2 regions of the Halorhodospira sp. M38 genome follow, and region 2 is predicted to be linked to the other one. Evidence: riboswitches for the same ligand, from Rfam matches in the RefSeq annotation. Region 2 holds a riboswitch; the other holds the start of a gene.
The links. Region 2 has a riboswitch for cobalamin ahead of LRA98_RS03030 (TonB-dependent receptor plug domain-containing protein). Riboswitches for the same ligand answer to the same signal wherever they lie in the genome.
Positions count from the first base shown of each region.

Region 1: linked by a shared signal. The riboswitch ahead of LRA98_RS00095 (ABC transporter substrate-binding protein) and the one ahead of LRA98_RS03030 (TonB-dependent receptor plug domain-containing protein) in region 2 are both predicted to bind cobalamin.

Region 1 is NZ_JAJNQP010000001.1:14,211-22,192, reverse strand. Features, by position in the region: gene cbiE (precorrin-6y C5,15-methyltransferase (decarboxylating) subunit CbiE) at 1-321, opposite strand, end outside; gene LRA98_RS00120 (precorrin-8X methylmutase) at 318-986, opposite strand; gene LRA98_RS00115 (sirohydrochlorin chelatase) at 997-1,821, opposite strand; gene cobM (precorrin-4 C(11)-methyltransferase) at 1,834-2,613, opposite strand; gene LRA98_RS00105 (ATP-binding cassette domain-containing protein) at 2,603-3,400, opposite strand; gene LRA98_RS00100 (FecCD family ABC transporter permease) at 3,397-4,488, opposite strand; gene LRA98_RS00095 (ABC transporter substrate-binding protein) at 4,481-5,596, opposite strand; cobalamin riboswitch at 5,738-5,910, opposite strand; gene LRA98_RS00090 (HD-GYP domain-containing protein) at 6,151-7,326, shown strand; gene LRA98_RS00085 (class I SAM-dependent methyltransferase) at 7,328-7,885, opposite strand.
Region 2 is NZ_JAJNQP010000003.1:51,001-58,982, reverse strand. Features, by position in the region: gene LRA98_RS03035 (hydrolase) at 1-767, shown strand, start outside; gene LRA98_RS03030 (TonB-dependent receptor plug domain-containing protein) at 781-2,820, opposite strand; cobalamin riboswitch at 2,947-3,188, opposite strand; gene LRA98_RS03025 (cobyric acid synthase) at 3,296-4,744, opposite strand; gene cobO (cob(I)yrinic acid a,c-diamide adenosyltransferase) at 4,741-5,349, opposite strand; gene LRA98_RS03015 (cobyrinate a,c-diamide synthase) at 5,410-6,690, opposite strand; gene LRA98_RS03010 (universal stress protein) at 6,702-7,553, opposite strand; gene LRA98_RS03005 (SulP family inorganic anion transporter) at 7,576-7,982, opposite strand, start outside.

The sequences.
Region 1 (7,982 bases), on a different contig from region 2:
CGGGGCCGGCAGTACCCGGCAGCGCGCGGCACCGAGGCTCGCGGTGACGCGCTCGCCAATGCCGTGGCAGAGCGGGTCGCCACTGGCAAGAACCACCACGTGCCGCCGCTGCGCCGCCGCGGCCTCGATCCAGGCCGGAACTTGCGCCACGCTGCCGGTCAGATCCCGGCGCTCCGCCCCGGGGGCCAGGGGCGCACAGGTTTCGAGAACGCGCCGCCCGCCGATGAGCAGATCCGCCCCGGCGATCGCCTCGCGGGCAGCAGGCGCCAGCGCTTCGGGGCCGTCATCCAGCACGCCGACGATGGTGCACACGGGGCTCACGTGCCGGCCTCCCCGGCCAGGCCAAGCAGGGCGTGGAGGCAGGCCACCACCGCCGGCGTCCCGCCCTTGCGCCCGGCCGTGGCAATCCACGGCACCCGCTGTTGCGCCATAGCCTCGTCGCTGGACTCGGCGGCGGCGACGAATCCCACCGGCATGGCGATCAGCAGTCGCGGCGCCACCTCGCCACGCTCGATGCGCGCGAGGATCGCCCGCAGGGCGGTCGGGGCGTTGCCCACGGCGACCATGGCGCCGTCGAGCCGCCCCTGCTCGGCGGCCAGGGCGACGGCCTGCTCGGCCCGTGTCGTCCCGGCGCGCTCGGCACGCTCCGCCGCTTGCGGGTCGTTCATCAAGCAGTGGGCCTCGACCCCGAAATAGCGCAGGCGTGCCGCCGAGAGGCCGACCCGGATCATCTCGACATCGACGAACACCGGCGCCCCGGAGCGGATCGCCGCCACCCCGGCTGCCACCGCCTGGGGATGGAAGCGGGTCACACCGTTGAAATCAAAATCCGCCGTGGCGTGGATCATGCGCCGGACTACCGGCCACTGTGCGGTGTCGTAGGCGCTGCGATCTCCGGCCTCGGCATCAACACGGGCGAAGGAGCACTCCTCGATACGCCGCCCGGAGGCGGTCTGCTGCTCGGTCACGGACGGCTCACGGGACATTGCGGCACCCTCAGTGGTGGTGATGATGGTGGTGATGACCGGCCGCGGCCCGGTGCGGACAGCCGTCGCACTCGAGCATGGCCTGCCCGGTCCGCGCCTCCTCCACCCGGTGGGCGATCAGATCGAAGACTTCCGGCTCGAAACCGAGATAATCCGCCAGGGCGAAGACCGTCCGGGGATACTGGATGCGCAGCCGCTCCACCTGTTGCTCGATGCGCTCGATCAGCCGTCCGGTGAACAGGTAGTACGGCAGGATCACCTGTTGCGTCGCGCCCAGCAGGTGGTGGCGCTGCACCACCGCCTCCAGGCGCGGGTGCGTCACGCCAGTGAAGGCGATATCGACCAGGTCATGCTCGCCACCCTCGTAGAGCCACCGCCCCAACCGCGCGAGCTCCCCGTTGGCGGTGCGGTCCGAGGACCCCCGACCGAGCAGGATGACGCCGGTGGTCCGCGGATCGGGGACGTGCAGGGCCTGCATGGCATCGCGCAGACGCCGCTCGACCAGACCCAGCGACGATTCACTGACTCCCAGGTGGCGTGCCAGGCGGAAATCGACGCCGGGGTGCCGCTCTCGAGCCGCATCGACCTGCTCGGGCACCTCGAGTTTCACGTGCCCGGCGGCATTGAGGATCAGCGGCACGGCAATGACGCGCTCGGCACGGGCCGCGGCGCGATCCAGGCCCTCGCTAAGCAGCGGATCGGCGAACTCGATGAAGCAGGTCTCCAGTCGCCAGTCCGGATAGCGCTCGGCCAGCATCCCGGCGAACCGGCGGATCTCCTCATTGCCGTCCTCTTGGCGTGATCCATGCCCGATCAGAAGGATACAATCACTCATTCAGAAACGTCCTCAGCTTTCAGGGCGGCGGAAACGGTGCGCGAAGTCCGGATCGTAGAGCCGCGAGCGCGCCGCCGGCGCCGCCTGCCGCGCCCCCAGCGCCGGTCCAACCAGGATCATCGTCTGGCTGTTGAGCCCGGCGGCGCGGCAGTCTTCGGCGAGATCGCGGATGCAGGTGCGCAGCACCTGCTCCACCCCGGGCCAGGAGGCGCGGTGGACCACCACCACCGGGGCATCCTCTTTCCAGCCACCCCGGCAGAGGGCGTCCGCCAGGCGCTCCAGCAGGGTGATCGAGAGATAGATGCACAGGGTGCTGCCGTGGCGGGCTAGGTCGGCGAGCTGCTCGCCGGCCGGCATGGGGGTACGCCCCTCCACCCGGGTGAAGATCACGGTCTGAGTCCCCTCGGGCAGGGTCAGGCTCTCGCCGGCGGCCGCCGCGGCAGCCATCGCCGAGGTCACCCCCGGGACCAGGTGGACCGGGATGCCAGCCGCATCCAGCGGACGCACGATCTCCACGAAAGCGCCGTAGAGCCCCGGATCGCCGGGCTGCAACCGCACCACGCGGCGTCCGGCCCGGGCGCGCTCGAGCAGCCAGCCCTGGATCTCCTCCAGGGTCATGCCCTTGGAGTCGGCGACCTCACAGTGGGGCGGCGCCCATTCCAGCACCCCGGCGGGTACCAGCGAGCCGGCGTAGAGCACGGCGTCCGCCGCCGCGACACGATCCCGCCCGCGGACCGTGATCAGATCGGCCGCCCCGGGCCCCGCCCCCACGAACCAGACCTCACCCGTCATGCACACCCCCTCTCTGCTGCAATCGGTAGCCGACCACGAAGGGCGCCTGCTGGTGCTCGACAACGCGGACATCCACGTCATAGGCGGCACGGATGGTCGGCGTGTCGATCACCGCCTGCGGCGGTCCGTCGGCCATGACCCGGCCATCGCGCAGCAGCACGATGCGGTCAGCCAGTTGCACGGCGATGTTGATATCGTGGAGCACGACCAGCACGCCCTGCCCCTGTTCCCGGGCGCACGCGGTCAGGATCTCGATGGCATCGCGCTTGTGCTTCATGTCCAGATGGTTGGTTGGCTCGTCGAGCAGCAGGAACGGCGTCTGCCGGACCAGCGCCCGGGCGATGGCCGCTTTTTGCCGCTGCCCGCCGCTGATCTCGGTCAGCGGCGCCTGCGCCAAATCCGCCATACCCAGACGCTCGAGCACAGCCTCGGCGCGGGCGAGGTCCGCCGGATCGTGCCGCCAGCTCGCCCGACGCAGACCGAGCAGTACACTCTCGAGCACGGTCAGCGGGTAGACGGCATCGGCGGTCTGCGCCACGTAGGAGAGCCGGCGGGCGATGCGCGCCTGCCGCTGCCCCTGCACCGGCTCACCGGCGATGGTGAGGGTCCCGTGGCGCGGACGCAGGATGCCGGTGATGCACTTGAGCAGCGTGCTCTTGCCAGAGCCGTTGGGCCCGATCAGGGCGACCACCTCGCCGGCTTCCACGCGGGCGTCGACACCACGAAGCACCTCGGTGCGCCGATAGGCGTAGCGCACGCCGCGCAGTTCGATCCCGGTCGCCGTCACGCCCCCCCTCCCGTCTCGCGGCGGCGCAGGATCAGATAGATGAACAGCGGCGAACCGATGAACGCCGTGACCACACCCACAGGCAACACCACCGATTCGAAGGCGTGCAGCGATACCAGATCCGCCAGCGTCAGCAGCAGGGCGCCAATCAGGGCAGTGGCCGGGATCAGGAAGCGGTGATCCGAGCCGATCAGAAGCCGCGCTAGGTGCGGCGCCACCAGACCGAGGAAGCCGATCCCGCCGGTGAACGCCACGGTGACCGCGACCAACAGGGCGACCAGGAACATCAGGCCGATGCGCAGCGGACCGACCGCGATCCCCAAGCTGGTGGCGGTCTCGTCACCGAGCAGCAACCGGTTCAGATCGCCGCTTTTCCAGAGGAAGACCGGCAGCGTCGCCACCAGCGCCGCACTGATGAATACGAAGCTCTCCCAGTCGGCGCGGCTCAGGCTGCCCACGCTCCAGAACATGACCTCTCGGGTGGCGTCGGCATCAGCGAAGTAGATCAGCAGCGTCGTGGTCGCCCCGAAGAAGTACATCAGGGCGATGCCGGCGAGGATCAGGCTCATCGGCGTCGCCCCCTTCCACTGCCCGATGAGCAGGATGAGCAGGGACACCGCCATGGCGAAGAGGAAGGCGTTGCCGACGATGCCGTAAACACCGAAAGCCGAGAAGCCGAAAATGATCGCCAGCGCCGCCCCCAGCGAGGCTCCCGAGGCGATCCCCAGGGTGAACGGCGAGGCCATGGGATTGCGCAGCAGGCTCTGCAGGATGACGCCGCCGAGCGCCAGTCCCATGCCGGCCACCATCGCGGTGGCCAGGCGCGGCAGGCGGATGTTCCAGACCACGTTCTCGGTCTGCGCGCTGACCCACGACGCCCCGAGCGGCCGAGCCACCAGCGCCTGCACCACCTCGCTCAGCGGGATGCCCATCGGGCCCAGCGCCAAGCCAAAGCCCGCCGTAGCCACCAGGGCTACCGCCAGGCCGAGCAGCACCAGCGTCTTGGCCCGGATCGCGCGCGTGTAGTCGTCAATGAGGCCCCGCGGTGGCGCCGGCCGGACGGGGGTGCCGACGGTCAACTCAGCCATCCTCGAGGCTGCTGAGCTCCATGAGCCGGTCGTAGAGACCGGGGTCACCGTAGAAGACCTCCAGAATCTCCTCGCCGCGGTCGCGGAGATCGACGCCTGCCATGGCCTCCGGGTAGAGGCCCCGAGCCATGTGCACCAGATCGATCAACCCCGTCGCCAGGTCCCAGCCCATGTAGGTGCCCTTGAAGCGGTGGATACGCTCCGCCTCGATGGCTGCTACACCGGACAAGCGCTCATCGTCGAGCACCTCGGCGCGTTCCACGCGACTCGCTCGGGACGGTGTGTGGAGGAGGATATGCTGGGGATCCCAGCTCAGCAGCTCCTCGGCACTGACCTCGCCATCGTCGCCGGCCCGGCCGGCAGTGACCATCTCGGCACCGAGCAGCTCGACGGGGAAGTAGAAGGAGACGTGGTTGTAGAGATTGCGCCGGTGGGCCAGATAGACTCGAGGCGGCTGCTCGCCAGCGACCCGCTGCTGCACGGCGGAGACCGTTGCGTGGTAGAAATCGAGCAGCTCTTCGGCCCGCTCCTCGCGACCGGACACTTCGCCGAGGAGCCGGTAGGCCTGTTCGATCTGCTCCTCGACGGCCTCCTGCGACGCCCGTTCCCGGCCCAGGGTGTTCAGCGCCACCACCGGCACGCCCAGCTGTTGCTCGTAGCGTTCTGCCTGTTCGGCCATCGCCTGATCGTCATCACCGCGGCTGAAGGCCCAGTAGATAAACAGATCCGGCTCCGTGGCGAGCACCCGCTCGGCACTGAACTCCGAACCGGGCTGGCCGCCGCCGACCATGGCCACCTCGTCAAGGCGCCCGAAGGCCTCGACCTCAATGGGCTTCGCCTCGGAGAAACGCGAGCCGTACATATCGCTCGGGATGCCCACCAGGCGCTCCTCAACCCCCAGGTGGAGCGCCATTCGGAAGGCGTCGACATTGACCGTGGCGATCCGCTCGGCCGATTCCGGGACCTCCACGCTGCGGCCGAGCATATCCTCAACCTCACGGGTTTCCCGGGCACCCCCTCCATCCGGATCATCGTCGAGGGCATCCCCGCACCCGCCGAGGATAAGGCCGACCCCGGCCACGAGGGCGATGCATGGATTGCGGTGCATGGCTCCTCCAGTCACTGGATCCAGTACGCCATGCGGGGAGCGGGTCGGAAACGGGCACGCCGTGGCGCTGGGACAGGGCGCGGCTGAAGCTACCGTCACCGCCACGCACGGTTCCCCGCCGTGTGGCTGCGACCCCCAGACCGGTCTCCGGGCTCGCGAGCGGGGTCGAACCCCGGGCGCCGCGCCTTCCCGCACCGGGTGCCAGGGACACCGTGGATGCAGTGGCGATGCAGCGCCCACTCTCGCCTACCGTTGCGGGGACAGCGTCGGCCTTGCCTGCGCCCGCCCGGGCCGCAGTGCGCACCGACTTCCCGACCGTCCCCGGCGCTGTCGGGCGGACCACGCGGCGGGGAACGGCCCCGGCAGCGATGGTAACTGCCAGGTCACCTGGGGAGGCTGGACTCTACGGCCGGCTCGGGGCAACTGTCAACGCGGCCCGATCGGGCGCCCAGCCGGGCCGATGGCCACAACCTCGAACTTTATGGCACAATTGCGCCGTATCAAAGAAGGGTATGGACGCCCGCGACCCCTCCCGACCCCCCGACGGAGATGTCATGGGCACAGACGCGAATTCACCCTGCCCCCAGGCGGGTGACATAGTCACCGACGCGCTGGATACCCTGCCGCTGAGCGACCAGGAACCGCACCTGCGCCTTAGCGAGCGCTTTGAACGCCTGCGCTGCCATATCAACCAAGCGCTGCCCGGCGGCGCGATCCACCGCATCGCCGTCGCCATCTACGAACCGGACGCCAACCGTCTCAAGACCTACGGCGCCAGCGGCGATGCCCCCAGCCCCCTGGATCACTACGAGACCCGGCTAGGCGAGGCCCCCACCCTGCGCGCCCTGGCCGAGGCGCCGCAGGTGCGCATCATCGACGACTACCGGGAACACCCCAGCCCGAAACCGCACACCGTCAGCATCCGCGAGAGCGGGTTGCGCGCCGGGATGATCCTGCCGCTGCAGCACGACGAGAATTTCTTCGGCTTCCTGTTCCTCAACTCCCGGCGGCCGGGCTACTTCTCGGAGGCCGTCGTCGAGCGGCTGGCGCCTTACATCGACCTGGCCCGCTTGCTCGCCATCACCTCCATCCGCACCACGCAGACCCTGCGCGGCGCGGCGCGCACGGCCATGGCCTTCGGCCGTGCGCGGGACGACGAGACCGGTGGCCACCTCGCCCGGATGGCGGAGTACAGCCGACTGATCGCTCTCGAGCTGGCCGCAGCTCACGGTCTCGGCGACGAATACATCGAGATGGTCTATCAGTTCGCCCCGGTGCATGACGTGGGCAAGATTGCCGTCCCCGACGGCATCCTGCTCAAGCCCGGCCGGCTCACCGACGAGGAGTTCGCGCAGATGCGCGAGCACGTCAGCCGCGGCGTGGCCATGGTGCTGGCGATGACCGAGGAGCTGGGGCTGAGCGAGGACCGGCGGGCGGCCATCATGCGCAACATCGTCGCCTACCACCACGAGCGCCTTGACGGCAGCGGGTATCCGACCGGTGCACGCGGCGAGCAGATCCCGCTGGAGGGGCGCATTGTGGCCGTCGCCGACGTCTTCGACGCCCTGACCAGCGAGCGCCCCTACAAACGGCCTTGGGGTTTCGCCGAGGCTGCCGAGACCCTGCGAGCCGAGGCAAAGGCGGGCAAGCTGTGCGGGGAGTGCGTGGAGGCTTTCCTGCGCCGGGGCGCCGAGATCGAGGCGATCAGACAGCGCCACGGCCACCGCTGAGCTAGCCGCACACGTCCAAACGAGCGCGACAGGCCCGCGGAATCCGGTAGAGATAGACCGGGGCGTCCAGGCGCACGGGCGGCCGGTGCACGGCGCACGGTTGCCAGCCCGGGATGCGGAACGTGTTGCTCACCACCAGCGCCCCGGCGGGCAACTCCCGGCGCCATCGCGGCTCGAGCTCGCGAATCGCCTCAAGGTGCAGATAGCAAACCACCGCACGGGCATCACGGAAGGACACCTGGCGCAGGTCGCGGCGCCGGAATTCGACATTGGGCACCGGCCGGATCCACTGCAGCAGGCAGGCGAACAACCACGGCAGCGGCGAGAGCTCGTACCCGATCACCCGGGCCCGCGGGCACCGTCGCCCCACCGCCCGGGCCAGCCCGCCCCATCCAGAGCCAGCCTCGATCACCGTTCCCTCGAGCTCGTCCGGTAGCGCAGCAATCACCAACTCCTGCCCCAGACGTGTGGAGGGCAGCGGCGAGATGCCCGTGACCACCGTGTAGCCGACGATCAGCAGCATGCCCCCCAGCATGACGACAAGAATCAACGCCTCCAAAAACACCGTTCCTCCATGGGGTCTCGCACAGCCCCGCCCAGGGCCGGTTCGTTCCGCGGGCGTATACCCACGCATAGGCTGGTAGAATGGTCGGAGC
Region 2 (7,982 bases):
CGGCCTACGTGCGCGGGCTGGTGGCCGAGCTGGCCCGGCGCGGTATCGGATCGGTGGTCCTGCAGTCGCGGGGGGCCGGGCGGCGGCCCAACCGCCATCGGCGCTCCTACCACGCGGCCGCCTGGGACGACCTGGAGGCGGTGGTCACCGGCCTGGCGGAGCGGCGGCCCGGACAGCCCCTGGCGGTGGTGGGCTTCTCGCTGAGCGGCTCGATGCTGCTCAACTGGCTGGCCGAGCGCGGCGATAGCCCGGTGGCGCTGGCCGTGGCCGTCTCGGTGCCATTCGAGCTGGACCGCTGCGCCGAAGCCCTGGAGCAGGGCTTCGCCCGCGTCTACCAGGCCTACCTGCTGCGCCGCCTGCGGGCGATGGCCGCGGCCAAGTTCGCCGCACGCAGCGATGCGCCGGTGCCGGTGGAGCGGATTCGGCGCATCCGCCGCCTGCGCGAGTTCGACGATCTGCTCACCGCCCCGCTGCACGGCTTTCGCGACAGCGCCGACTACTACCAGCGGGCCAGCTGCCGGCAGCGTCTCGACGCCATCCGCCAGCCCACCCGGATCCTCCACGCGGCGGACGACCCCTTCGTGCCATCGGAGACCATCCCGCAGGCCGACGAACTCGGCCCCGGGGTGTGTCTGGAACTGCAGCGCCACGGCGGGCACGTCGGCTTCGTCCACGGCACCCGGCCCGGCCGGCCCGGCTACTGGCTGGACGGGCGGATCGCCGGGCTCATCGAGGCCGCCCTGGGCAACCCGCCCGCTTCCGGCTAGACCGGCCCCGAGGTCAGAAGCGCAGCGTCCCGGTCACCCGCACGTCCCGGCCCGGCTCATCGCGGATCTGCCACTCGTCGTTCTCCTCCACCGCCAGCGAGGTGTGCTCCGCATACTGCTCATCGAAGAGGTTGTGCACCGCCAGCGCCAGGGTCAGGCGGTCGTCGGCCCACGGCTGCCACTCGGCCTGTACGTCGTGGAGGTGGTAGCCGTCGCGCTCCGGCTCGTCGCCGGGGACGTCGGTGTGATCACCCACCCAGGTGAGCGTGTAGCCCAGGGTCAGGGTCTCGTGGGCCGCCCAGCGCTGATCGAAGACCAGGCGGTCACCGCCGCCCCCACCCAGGCGCCGGATCACCCCCACCGGGTCGCCGTCGTCGTCGACGGCCTCGGCGCTGAGAAACGAGAGCCGGGCGTCGTAGGGGCCCACGCCCCAGGCGGCGCGCAGTTCGTAGCCACGCAGGCGGACCGGGTCGCGCTCAATGATCCCGTCGATATAGTCATGACCTGCTGATTCCCCGGGGTACCCGCTATCCGTGCGAGTCAGACTGTTCTTGATGCGCGTCTCGAAGAGCGTCGCCTCGAAGTCGAAGCGGTCGCGGGCCGTGATCCAATCCCGCCCCTGGTAGCGCAGCCCCCCCTCCGTGCGGCGCGACTCCTCGGCCTCGAACGGCTCGCCGTCGTTGAGGTTGGTCTCCTCATCGTCGATGAACTGCAGCCAGCCGATGGGCAGGACGCCGGCGCCGCTGACCGCCTCGCCGTAGCCGGCAAACGCACTCCAGCCGGCGCTCATCTCCAGCTCCGCGCTAAGGTTGGGCGAGACGGCGTCGCCGTCCAGATCCTGCTCCACCAGGTCCGTGTTGTAGTCGTCGAAGCGCAGCCCCGCCGAGAGGCGCAGCCGCTCCCAACGCATCCGGTTCTGCAGGAAGGCGCCGAAGTTGCGCGAGCGGTGGCTGAGCCGCGGGCCGTCGGTCTGGCCGATGCGCCCGTCCTCGGTGTAGTAATCGAAGCCGGCGGTGAGCCGGTGACGGGTCGGCCCGGCGTCCAGGGTGAAGGTGTTGCGCACGTCGCCACCGTGCTCCACGGCCCGGGTGGCGGTGCCCTCATCCTGGCGCTCGAGGCGGTTGTCGTTGCGGTAGACCCGGGCCTGCCAGTCCACGTGGGGGTCGGCCGGTTGGTAGCGGTGCTCGGCGGTCCAGGTCTCGCGCCGCTGCTCCTGGCCCACCGGATCCTGCCGGGTGGTCTCGCGCGGGTCGCCGAAGTCACTGCCCCAGGAGCCGTAGTGGTGGTCCCCCTCGAAGGTGTTGCGCTGCACGCCGAAGCGCAGCTGGTGCCCGCTGGCCGGAACCCGGCTGATGCGGGCCAGGTAGTCGCGGTCGCGGCCGCCGGAGTACGGCATGCTCCCGCCGCCGCCAACGCGATAGTCGTCCCGGTTGACCGCGCCGATGTGGGCCAGGGCGCCCCAGTCGCCACCCAGCCGGCCGAAGGCGGTGGCCGAGCCGCGCTCGGCCTCGTCGGCGCTGGCGTAGCCGGCGCGCAGGCGGGCCCCGATCTCCTCGTCGGGGTCGAGCAGGTCCTGGGCATCCACGGTCTCAAAGCGAACCGACCCCCCCAGGGCACCGGGGCCCTGGTCCGCCGCCGGACGCGGGTCGAGATCGGCCGACCGCAGCAGATCCGGGTCGAGGCCGGTCAGGCCACCGCGGTGCTGGTGAAGATTGCGCCCCTGGCGGGCGCCATCGACGCTGACGTTGAGGTTGCTCGACTCGACACCGCGCAGGTAGAGGCGCTGGGCGTTGCGGCTGCCACCGCCGACCCCGGCCGAGGCCTCGCCGCGGAAGATCTCGGCGCTGCTGGAGGCCTGGCGCCGCTGCAGCGCTTCGCTGTCCACGCCGCGCCCCAGGGGATCGCCACCGGCCTCGATGCGCACCGGTGACAGATCGGTGGAGGAAGCGATCGGTGGGTCGTTGTCCGCAGCGTAGGCCGGGACCGACACGGCCGTGGCCAGAAGGGCACCGAGCAGGCGCCCGGGTTTTCGATCGTTCGGATACATGTTCATCAGCGCTCCTCGTCTTGCGACGGGCGCTGGCGACTGGTTCTGGGGGAGCGGCGACGGCTGCAGCGCCGCCGCCGGACAGGTAGGATCACCGGCACACTCACCCCCAGGCGCGCCGCCCGCACGCCGTATCGTGGGTTGCTGTGGGCCGGTCTCCGGGCTCGTGGGGGACGCTGGATGCGTCGTTGCGGATCGCCTTCCCACGGAGACCGCCTTGCGACGGCTACTCCGCAGTGGCCGGGTGATCCGCACACCCACCTACCGTTGCGGGGGCAGCGCCGGCTTCACTGCTGGGTGCAGCTGGACCGGACTTCCCGTTTAACCCCCGGGCGCGGATCGCACCCCGGGGCACCCACATCGAAGGGCAGGAGTCTATCCGGCCCCGCGGCCACGGGGCAAACGAGAGCATCGGGCGCTTGGTCGCAGGCCCCAAAAACCGCCGCAGCGGGGCGCGGCGGCGTGCGCGCGAGGGGCCCGCCTAGCCGGAGCGGCGCCCCGGCACGCCGAGCGCCTCCAGCCAGGCGGGTTCCAGGGCCTGCTCCAGGGTGTCGGCAAGGCGATCCAGCTCCGCCTCGATGCGCGCCTGCTCATCGCCCCCCTCGCCCTCCAGGGCGAACCACTCCACCAGCAGGGCGCGGCGGAACGGCCCGCTGTCGAAGAGCCGGTGGAGGTAGCTACCGAGCACGCGGCCGTCGTCGGAGCGTGCCACGAAGGGGAAGAGGCCCTGCTGGGCACCGGTGACGCCGTGGTGGATCTCGTAGCCGGTGACGGCCACCGGCGCCGGCCACTCGGCGTGGCCGTGCACCTCGGCCAGCTGCTTGGTCGCCGCCAGGCGGGTGCGCACCGGCAGCAGGCCCAAGCCCGGGGCGCTGCCACCGCCCTCGACGCCCTCCGGGTCCTCGATGTGCTCGCCGAGCATCTGCAGCCCGCCACACAGCCCGACCACCCGGCCTCCATACCGACAGTGGCGCAGCAGCGCCTCGGCCACGCCGGATTCACGCAGCCAGGCCAGATCCGAGAAGACATGCTTGGAGCCGGGCAGGACGATCAGATCCGCCCCGTCGAGATCCCGCGGCTGCCGGGCGAAGCGGACGTGGACCCCGGACTCCGCATCCAGGGCATCGAGGTCGTCGTGGTTGCTCATCCGCGGATAGGCCACCGCCACCACCTGCAGGGCGCCGCCGGAGCCGCGCGGCCCGGCCATCCGGTAGGGGGCGTCCTCCTCGGGCAGGTGCAGATCGGGCACCGCCGGGACCACGCCGATCACCGGCACGCCGCCGCGCTCGGCGAGCTGCGCCGGCGCCTCGCCGAGCAGCTCGGGGCTGCCGCGGAAGCGGTTGATAATCAGTGCCTCGACCCGGCGCCGGTCGGCGGCGTCAAGCCACTCCAGGGTGCCGAGCAGGGAGGCGAAGACGCCGCCGCGGTCGATATCGCCCACCAGCCAGACCGGGACGTCGGCAACCTCGGCGAAGCCCATGTTGGCGATATCCCCCTGGCGGAGATTGGGCTCTGCCGGCGAGCCGGCCCCCTCGACCAGCACCACGTCGTAGGCGGCACGCAGGCGCTCGAAGGACTCGAGCACCGGCGGCAGCAGCGGCTGGCGGGCCTCGCGGAAGGCGCGCGCCTCGAGCCGCCCGGTGACCTGGCCCTGGAGCACCACCTGGGCGGTGCGCTCGGCCTCGGGCTTGAGCAGCACCGGGTTCATGTCGGTGTGCGCCGGCACCCCGGCGGCCAGGGCCTGGAGCCACTGGCCGCGGCCGATCTCGCCGCCGTCGCGGGTGACCGCCGCGTTGTTGCTCATGTTCTGCGGCTTGAACGGCGCCACGCGGACCCCGTGGCGGGCGAGCAGGCGGCAGAGACCGGCGACCAGCGCCGTCTTGCCGGCGCCGGAGCAGGTGCCCTGGAGCATGAGGGTGCGGGCGCTCACCACTCGATCCCCGGCTGGGCGCGCACCCCGGCCTCGAAGGCGTGCCGCACGGCGCCTACCTCGCTGACCGTATCCGCGGCGTCGATCAGCGGCTGCGGCGCGTGACGGCCGGTGACCACCACGTGCTGTTCGTAGGGCCGCCGGGACAGATCATCCAGGACCTCGCCCAGTTCCAGGTACTCGTAGCGCAGGACGATGCACAGCTCATCGAGCACCACCAGCGACGGCCCCTCCTCACACAGCCAGCCCCGGGCGGCGCGCCAGGCCTCGCGGGCAGCCGCCACATCCCGCTCGCGGTCGGCGGTCTCCCAGGTGAAGCCCTCGCCCATCACCTGCCAGTCGACCCCAGGCTGGTCGCGGAAGAAGGCCTCCTCGCCGGTGGCCCGGCCGCCCTTGATGAACTGCATCACCCCGGCACTGCGGCCGTGGCCCAGGGTCCGTGCCACCATGCCCAGCGCCGAGGAACTCTTGCCCTTGCCCGGGCCGGTGAGCACCAGCAGCACGCCGCGATCCTGCTGCGCGCGCGACCGGCGCTCCTCCATGACCGCCCTCTTGCGCTCCATGCGCGCCGCGTGCCGCTGCGGATCCTTCGCGTCTTCACGCATCGCTTCGCACACCTCGTTGTTCGGGAGAAATCGCTCCTGGGGGGAGCGGCGACGGGTAGCCTACCGACTCAGGAGCCCGGCGACGACCTCGGGCGCCGAGGGAAAATACGCGTGGAAGTAGGTCGCCGTCAGGCTGCCGACCCGGTAGACACCCTCGGCCGGGCTGCCGCTGCGCCGCACAGTGCGCTCCGTGGGCTCCAGGGCCGTCTCCAGCCGAGAGTGGTGGAAGGTGTGGCCGCGCAGCTCGCCCTCCGGGCGGGACAGGCTCTGCAGGCCGATGCCCGTCAGCCGCCCGGCCATCTCGGCACGCCCCGCCAGGAGGCCGAGCATCGGGTGCTCGACGCCGTCGCCATCGACCAGCGACTCGGCGCAGTACATCAGACCGCCGCACTCGGCGAGGATCGGCCGGCCCGCCGCGTGGTGCTCGCCGATGGCGGCCCGCATCCCGTCGTTGGCGGCCAGGGTGGCGGCGTGCAGTTCCGGGTAGCCACCGGGCAGCCAGAGGGCATCGCAGGGGGGCAGCGTCGCATCGCGAAGCGGCGAGAAGGGCACCACCTCGGCCCCCATCGCCTCCAGCAACTCGAGGTTGGCCCGGTAGGTAAAGGCAAAGGCGGCATCCCGGGCCACCGCGATCCGCTGCCCATGCAGCCGCCGGGGCGGAGCCGGCGGCGCCTCGCCGTGCAGGGCCACCGGGGGCGGCAGGCGGTCCAGGCCGGCCTCGGCGAGCACCGCTGCGGCCGCATCCAGGCGTGCATCCAGGTCGGCCACCTCGCCGGCCTGCACCAGTCCCAGGTGGCGATCGGGTACATGCAGGGCCTCGTCGCGGGGCACGGCCCCGAGCCATTCCACCCCCTCGGGCAAGCTGCCTGCGAGCATGCGCGCATGCCCCGGACTCCCCACCCGGTTGGCGATCGCCCCGATCACCCGCACGTCATCGCGGTGGCGGGCCAGCCCGCCGACCAGGGCCCCGAAGGTCTCGGCCATGGCCCGGGCGTCGATCACCACCGCCACCGGCAGGCCGGCCAAGGCGGCGAGATCGGCACTGGAGGGGTCGCCATCGAAGAGCCCCATGGAGCCCTCGACGAGGACCAGGTCGGCCCCGCCGGCGGCCTCGGCCAGGCGCCAGCGGCACTCGGCCTCGCCGGTCATCCACGGGTGGAGCTGGTAGACCGGCGCCCCGCTGGCCCGCTCCTGGACCATCGGATCCAGGTAATCCGGGCCGTGCTTGAACACCCGCACCCGGCGCCCGGCATTACGGTGCAGCCGGGCGAGCGCCGCGGTGATCATCGACTTGCCCTGGCCGGAGCCCGGGGCGGCGATCAGCAGCGCGGGGACCGTCATTGCCCGGAATCCTAGCGCAGGATGAGCAGCGGCGTGCTTGAGCGCATGATCATGTGGGTGGTCGTGCTGCCGACAAAGAACCGGCGCAACCGCGAGTGGCCGTAGGCGCCCATGGCCATCAGGTGGATATCCTGCTCCTTGCGGTAGTTGCACACCGTATCGTCGATTCCCCCGGGGCGGACCTCGGCGTGGACCGTGAGACCGGCCGCCTCCAGCTGCTGACGCGGGGCGAGCAACCGCTCGCGGTTGACTGCGGTGTCGGCGTCCACAAGCAGCAGGTGCGCCTCGAGCCCCTGGAGCAGCGGGCTCTCGGTGATGCGATCGACCACCCTCTGGGCCGCCGGGCTGCCGTCGTAGGCGATCAGGAAGCGTTCCGGCTCGCGGAAGGCCAGCGGAGCCACCAGGATCGGCTTCTGCACCCGGCGGATGGTGCTCTCCAGGTGGCTGCCGATATGCTGCTCGACGGCATCGCCGTCCTCGCCCTGCTTGCCGAGCACCAGCAGGCGCATCTCCTCCTGCGCCTTGTCCAGCACATCGGTGACCTCGCCGTTGCGCAGCAGCCGCCCGGGATTCTCGATGCCCTGTTCGCGGGCGCGGCTCATGGCGTCCTCGAGGATGGCGCGCGCCTGCTCGCGTGCGAGCCTACCCCGTTGCTCCTCAAGCTGCACCATCTCGTCGAGGAGATTCTCCCGCACCCCGAAGGTCAGATTGCCGCTGAGATCCGCCTCGCGCTCACCGTGCGGGTTGCGATAGGCGTGCAGGAACGTCAACGGCGCCTGCAGGCGCCGTGCGGCCCAGACCGCGTGATCGCAGACAGAGGGCGACGAGCGGGATCCGTCGACGCTGGCGATGATTTTGCTCATGGTCGTTGACTCCTTGCCCGGCTCAGTGACCCATCAACCGCTCGACGGCATCCGGCTCGTTGTGGACCGCGTAGCGATCGACGATGGTCGCCGTCGCCTCGTTCATGCCGACCACGTCCACCGCGACGCCTTCGCGGCGGAAGTTTATGACGACCCGATCCAGTGCGGCCACCGACGTGATGTCCCAGAAGTGGGCCCGGGTTAGATCGATGGTGACGGTGTCCAGGTCCTCATCGAAATCGAAGGACTTGCGGAAACGCTCCGCCGAGGCGAAAAAGACCTGCCCGACCACCTCGTAGCGGCGGTGCAGCGTCTGGTCGTCGGGCAGGCTCTGCACATCCGAGCGCACGTACATGAAGCGGCTGACCTTGTTGGCGAAGAACAGCGCCGCGAGCAGGACGCCGGTGAGCACGCCGATGGCCAGGTTGT